Regions from separate parts of the Rossellomorea sp. NRS-1567 genome, predicted to be linked through region 3. Evidence: riboswitches for the same ligand, from Rfam matches in the RefSeq annotation. Region 3 holds a riboswitch; each other region holds the start of a gene.
What was found. A riboswitch is a leader RNA that binds a small molecule or an ion and turns the genes downstream of it on or off. The one in region 3 is predicted to bind lysine.
Positions count from the first base shown of each region.

Region 1: it holds a riboswitch for lysine, as region 3 does, so the genes downstream of both, lysA (diaminopimelate decarboxylase) here and ACIFOD_RS19395 (aspartate kinase) in region 3, are expected to answer to the same signal.
Region 2: it holds a riboswitch for lysine, as region 3 does, so the genes downstream of both, ACIFOD_RS07325 (Na+/H+ antiporter NhaC family protein) here and ACIFOD_RS19395 (aspartate kinase) in region 3, are expected to answer to the same signal.

Region 1 is NZ_JBITPL010000019.1:223,683-225,958, reverse strand. It holds gene ACIFOD_RS16125 (DUF4179 domain-containing protein) at 1-425, shown strand, start outside; lysine riboswitch at 530-706, shown strand; gene lysA (diaminopimelate decarboxylase) at 819-2,105, shown strand; gene ACIFOD_RS16115 (ABC transporter permease subunit) at 2,204-2,276, shown strand, end outside.
Region 2 is NZ_JBITPL010000012.1:5,452-7,727, reverse strand. It holds gene ACIFOD_RS07325 (Na+/H+ antiporter NhaC family protein) at 1-1,152, opposite strand, end outside; lysine riboswitch at 1,268-1,450, opposite strand; gene yunB (sporulation protein YunB) at 1,530-2,276, opposite strand, start outside.
Region 3 is NZ_JBITPL010000026.1:29,839-32,114, reverse strand. It holds gene uvrC (excinuclease ABC subunit UvrC) at 1-601, shown strand, start outside; lysine riboswitch at 971-1,149, shown strand; gene ACIFOD_RS19395 (aspartate kinase) at 1,342-2,276, shown strand, end outside.

The sequences.
Region 1 (2,276 bases), on a different contig from region 3:
TCCATTCATTGAAAACATCGATTCCATTTCAAGTGAAGAGTCCACGTTTCGGTTATCAGGTCATGGTGAAAGATATTCAAAAAGTTAAAGGGGAAGTGACCGTGGATTTCACCATCGATAACATCAAAGAAGAACAGTTCCGATTTGACATTTTGGAGAATTTTGCTCAATTCGTTCAGGTGATCCCATCCGAAGATATTAAACGAAGTGCCAAGGATGAACTGGATTATAATGAGATGTTGGAGCATATGATCAGAAGTGCTCATACGAAGACAGTGGATAGGGATGGCCTGCGTTTTCGATCCACTTTTACATTACCTAAGGATGCAAGCCTCGAGGATTACTCACTGATCGTCCCATTCGCGACCTTAAGTAGTAATGATAAGCCGATTGAGATGAAACCGTTCGAAATCAAGCTGAAATAAAGGGTACAAGAAATCCCCTTGTACCCAGGGATTTCTCCCAAAAACCAATTGACAACCTTTTCAAGAGAATGGTATAGTAATTCAAACAAAATAATACGTCACTCTCTGATAATAGAGGCGCGAGCATGATGAGTACCTTCTTTGAGAATAATGGATTCCGGGATAAGTTGGGAAAGGCAGATCGCCGAAGCAGAAAATAGCCAATTCTATTTTTTGTTGGGCCAGCATTGAAGAAATGTTGGACTGTCACAATGCAAAAGTTGTGGAGCACTATTGAAGAGATGTTAATACATTGTCTTCATCTTGTTTCCGTAAACTTTGATGAATAACCGTATGAGCATCTGCTTCATACGGTTTTTTGTGTTTTTTAGAGAGTCTAAAGGAGTTTAGGATATGAGTACAGTTGATGTGAATGTAAGTGGGGATCTTGAAATCGGTGGTATGAGTACGGGTGAGTTGGTCGAAACCTATGGGACGCCTTTAATGGTATACGATGAAGGAATGATCCGCGGAAATGCGAAATTGTTCCGGGAGGCATTTAAGGAAAGTGGATTGCAGTACCAGGTGGCCTATGCGAGTAAAGCGTTTCTTTGTAAAGAAATGGTGCGCCTGGCGGAACAAGAAAACCTATCCCTGGATGTTGTCTCAGGCGGGGAATTGTATACGGCATTGGAGGCAGGCTTCCCGGCAGCACGCATCCATTTTCACGGGAACAACAAGTCCGAAGAGGAGCTGCTAATGGCTCTTGAAGCTGAAATTGGATGCTTTGTCGTCGATAGTTTCCTCGAACTTGAACTGCTGCATGACCTGGCAAAAGAGCGGGAGCAAGAGGTTCAGATCCTGATCAGGGTCACACCGGGCGTGGAAGCCCATACCCATGAATACATCACGACGGGACAGGAGGATTCGAAATTCGGATTCAGCATTTCAAACGGACAGGCGGCCACTGCGATTCAGCTTGCAATCAGAAAGCCATACTTCTCATTGCTCGGCCTCCATTCCCATATCGGATCCCAAATTTTTGAACGGGAAGGCTTTGATCAGGCGATCCAGGTATTGGCTGATTTCATGCAGCGGATCCGGATTGATTTGGACGTAACGATGCCGGTGCTGAATATCGGTGGTGGATTTGGTGTCCGGTACACCGAAGAAGACCAGCCTTTGCCGATTCCGACCTATGTCAAAGGGATAACGGATAGTGTAAAAAACTATTTTGTCAAAAATGAATATCCACTCCCTGAAGTATGGGTGGAGCCGGGTCGAAGTATGGTGGCAGAAGCGGGAACTACCTTGTATAAGGTTGGTTCAAAGAAAATCATTCCTGATGTGCGCACATATGTAGCGATTGACGGGGGAATGACGGATAATATCCGCCCCGCCCTCTACCAGGCAAAATACCATGCGGTCCTGGCCAACCGTCCACAAGAGGAATGCACGGAGCTTGTGAGCATCGCCGGGAAATGCTGCGAATCCGGTGACATGCTGATTTGGGATCTGATGCTTCCGCCTACGAATTACGGAGATATACTGGCGGTGTTCAGTACAGGAGCCTACGGGTATTCCATGGCGAGCAATTATAACCGTATCCCCCGCCCGGCCGTTGTGTTTGTAAAGGATGGGGAATCACGGGTCGTGATTGAACGTGAATCGTATGCGGACCTCGTACGAAAAGACCGATAGTAAATCAAGGTGGAATCCTAAGGGGTTCTACTTTTTTGTGGGTAAATATGGTAATATGGAGAGGTGGCATGTACCCTTATTGTTTGGAGGATCAATCTATGAATCTTAAATCTATTGGTTCCATGGCGTTGAAATTTGTTTTTGTTCTGTTTGGAATCATTCTCTTAACAG
Region 2 (2,276 bases), on a different contig from region 3:
TGCCTGCATCGGTAAGCTTGATTGTTCAACCAGACCCGCAAGGTACGTACCCGTTTGCAATTGATCGATCAATGTGACGATCGTCCAGGCGAAGATAAGGATGTAAACGGCTGGCAGCATGGATTTGATCCCTTCCACTACTGCTGTTCCAACGGCTTTCCCTTCGATTCCTTTCAAGCTGACTTGACGAAGGAAGAAGATCAGTGCAACAAGGAGACCGAATAACCCACCATATAATAATGATTTCGTTACATCTGTATTTTCAAAAATCGGCAGGATGTCAAAAGATCCAACTGCTTGATATCCTGTCCAGAGCATCATTCCAATCGTACCGATAACAAGAGCTACGATTGGCCAGACAAGATCACCTACTGATCCTTTCGAGCTGACAGGCAGATCATTCTTCAATTCGCCTGGAATCTCTTTTTCAGGATCATAAAGGGCTCCCGTTTCAAGGGCTCTGACTTCATGCTCTTTCATCTTTCCAAAGTCCAGGCCTTTAGCAGCAACCATGATGACAAGCAGGACAGCTGCCCAGACATAAAGGTTCATCGGAATCATTTGAACGAAGGCTGAAAATGCTGTGTACTCTGTGATACTGTGTGTAGCCAGAATCGAACCGATAATACCGATGATGTACGCTCCCCAACTTGAGATTGGTGAAACGACACAAATGGGTGCCGATGTCGAGTCGATGATATAGGCCAGTTTCGCACGTGAAATTTTGTGACGATCCGTAATGGGTCTCGAAACCTGTCCAACGGCAAGGGCGTTAAAATAGTCATCAATAAAAATTATGATACCTAAAACGGCTGCAAGAAGCTGCGCCCCTTTTCTCGTTTTCACTCGTTTCATCGCCCATTCACCGAATGCGCGGCTACCGCCGGAAATATTCACAAATGCTGTGATGACTCCTAGAATGAGTAAGAAGAAAATAATATAGACATTCCAGGTGTTGAGTGCTCCATCTGCGACAAAGATGCCTTTAAAGGCGTCCCACATAAAGCTGAATGTTTTCGAAATTGAGAAATCTGCTAACAGAAAGGCAGACGCAACGATTCCTACTCCCAGTGAAAGTAGAACCCGTCTCGTAAGTATAACCATAAGAATGGCTAAAAGGGGTGGTAATAGTGAGTAAATCGTGTTTTCCATAATGTCCTCCTCCTATTTGATAGGGGGGAACCATCGTAGCATGATAGAGGATAATAAAAAAAGGCAACGATAGAGAAGCTATCATTACCTTAGTAAGTAATTTAAGTGCTCCATCACGATCTGTAGCTCCCCATTATAGAGATTCCCCTATAATGACAGTGTTATCCTTCTTCAAGATAACCCCAGCAAATACACATTCGACATGCATAATTACTTCGGCAAAAGTTCCCTTTCATCTGTTCTCACAGTTGTCATTCTCAAACAGCTTACTCTTGAACTCTGCGCCTCTACCCCATCGGACTGATGATGTGGTGTGTTATAAAATTTTCTTTATTAATATAACAAACTATCATTCTTTTGACAACTTTTTTTCCTGACTAATTTGTGGGAATTTCAATGGAAGGACTGGATTCCCCTCCTCCATTGTTATAAAACTGCGGTACATCCAGGTGAACGGTACCCATGGCAACCAGGATATCCTGCTTGATGGTTTCGGTTTTCGTTGCAAATGGAATGATGATCTGGACATTGACTTCCAGCTCGACAAACACTTTCACAACAGCATTATTAATCCCAAATTGCTCTACCGTAGTTTTAATATCAGAACGGACATCTCCGATGGAATGAAAGCGAATCGGCACTTTTGGCCCAAGGTTACCGAGTAACACGTTGTTGGTCGCTTGACCAAGAGGCACCGAGTAAGTAATCCCTTTCGCTGCTTTAGACTTCCCTTCATCAATTTCCACTTCGGTAATAAATTCAAGGTTTTCTAAATTTCCTTCTTCTGCTTCTTGAAGGTTTTGCTGAACTAAGTTGGTGATTTCTGCCTGAACCCGATTGATGGTTTGAGTATTATATTTAAATGAAACAATGTCGCCTTCTGTATTCTTTACTTCCTCGGTTATATCCGAAATATCAAGAACATCGGCAATTTTTTTGTTTATCGCTTTATTAATAACCAACGTACCGATCCTGCTGGTTTGAGTTTCAGCATACGCAAGCAGTGTCGGTTTCAAACCTTTGTTAATGATCCACAATCCGAATCCAGTCGAAATCATAAAGAATAGAATCGTGATGATCATCACATAACGAAAAGGCAGCGGCCCTCCTCTTCGGGGTTTGTA
Region 3 (2,276 bases):
AGGTACGGACCCTGTGTCTGCGATGATTGTATTCCTTGACGGAAAGCCTGCGAAGAATGAGTATCGAAAGTATAAGATTAAAACCGTGAAAGGCCCTGATGATTATGAATCCATGAGGGAGGTCGTTCGCAGACGGTATACGAGAGTTCTAAAAGATGGTCTTCCTTTACCGGATCTCATTATAATCGATGGGGGGAAAGGGCAGATTGAAGCGGCGAGGGATGTCATTGAGAATGAGTTGGGGTTGGATATCCCGCTTGGCGGCCTTGCGAAAGACGATAAGCATCAGACGTCGGAACTGCTGTATGGGAATCCATTGCAAATCGTCCCTCTTGGAAAGAGAAGCCAGGAATTCTACTTGCTGCAGCGGATCCAGGATGAAGTCCACCGATTTGCCATCACCTTCCACAGACAGCTCAGAGGAAAAAGCGCCTTCCAGTCCACCCTTGACGACATTGACGGCATCGGACCGAAACGAAAAAAACAGCTTCTTAAACACTTTGGCTCCATGAAGAAAATGAAAGAAGCGACGGTGGAGGAATTTATTGAAATAGGGATTCCGGAAGCTGTTGCTAAGGTATTAGTCGAAAAATTGAAGTAGGTAATAGTAGAAACAAGGAAGTATGTGCTTTCTTTTGATTGAGCTCATATTTAAAAGAGTGTTGTTTTTATAATGGTTTTGAAGTAACTTGTTGACTATGATAGTTGATTGTAGCGGAAGGTGCTCGACTCCTGCGGGAATAGCGGGAAAGTTGAGACCCCGCAGGGCGAAGCCCGAGGAGGCTCAACTCACGCCCCGCGGAAAGCGAGCACCTGGAGCGGAAATCAACCACTACTCGCTCCTGCAAATTGGCAATAAAAACTAGGATGTAAATCAATAATAATATGAATTTATTTTCAAAATGTGCATTGAATCACAATTTTTTGTATGCTATAATTAACGAAAATTTATAACATTATCACTTTTTAAAGTGGTGATAGAGGTGCGAACTTCAAAAGTACAGGTAAAGAGGAGTATGAGCTCTGTTGAGATGCCTGGAAAGGGGAGATTCGCCGAAGTGGTCTTAGTCTCATGCCGATTCCGCTGGTTCTACGTTTAAGAAATGTAGGATTGTCAAGATGATTCAATCTTGGAGAGCTATCTCACAATGCCCATGAACCTATTTAGTATGTTCTGCTGTATGTTCATTAAGCAATGAGATATTATTCTCATTGCTTTTTTTATTATCCAGCGCAGGTGATGAACCTGTTCCATGAACGTTTAGGATGATTGTGATTGTACTCTTCACCATCAAAAAATGAGTCTTAACGAAGCACTCGATTGAGAAAGAGGGAGAAGCTGTGAGTATTATTGTTCAAAAATTCGGTGGGACTTCAGTAGGTTCTGTGGAAAGAATTCAAAATGTTGCGTCAAGAATCGCAGAAGAAAAAGAAAGAGGAAATGATGTTGTGGTCGTCGTATCCGCCATGGGGAAAACGACTGATACACTCGTTGGATTGGCAAGGGAGATTACATCGCAACCAAGTAAGAGAGAAATGGATATGCTTCTTTCTACAGGAGAGCAGGTCACCATTTCGCTTCTCACGATGGCCCTGATTCAATCCGGACATGATGCCATCTCATTCACAGGCTGGCAGGCAGGGATCGAGACGGAATCCGTTCACAGCAATGCAAGGATCACCAATATTCATACTGAAAAGATGATGAGTCACCTTCAATCGGGAAGAGTGGTGATCGTAGCAGGATTCCAAGGGATGACTGAAGCGGGGGAAATTACAACTCTCGGACGTGGCGGGTCGGATACAACCGCCGTTGCAATCGCGGCTGCCTTGAAAGCAGAACGCTGTGATATTTATACAGATGTAGACGGGGTATACACAACGGACCCGCGTTATATTAAAGGGGCAAGAAAGTTACCGTCCATTTCCTATGATGAAATGTTGGAACTGGCTAATTTAGGGGCTGGCGTCCTGCATCCACGGGCAGTGGAATTTGCCAAGAATTATCAAATTCCGTTAGAGGTCAGATCCAGTATTGAAAAAGTTGAAGGAACGTATATTGAGGAGGAAGCAAGCATGGAACAAAACCTGATCGTGAGAGGCGTAGCCTTTGAAGGGGAAATCACCCGTGTAACTGTATTTGGACTGGGAAACGCATTAACGGGACTATCTTCAGTGTTTACCACCTTAGCCCAAAATCACCTGAATGTAGATATTATCATTCAGAGCCAGACCGATCAGAATACGACCAATTTATCATTCTCTATTAAAGAACA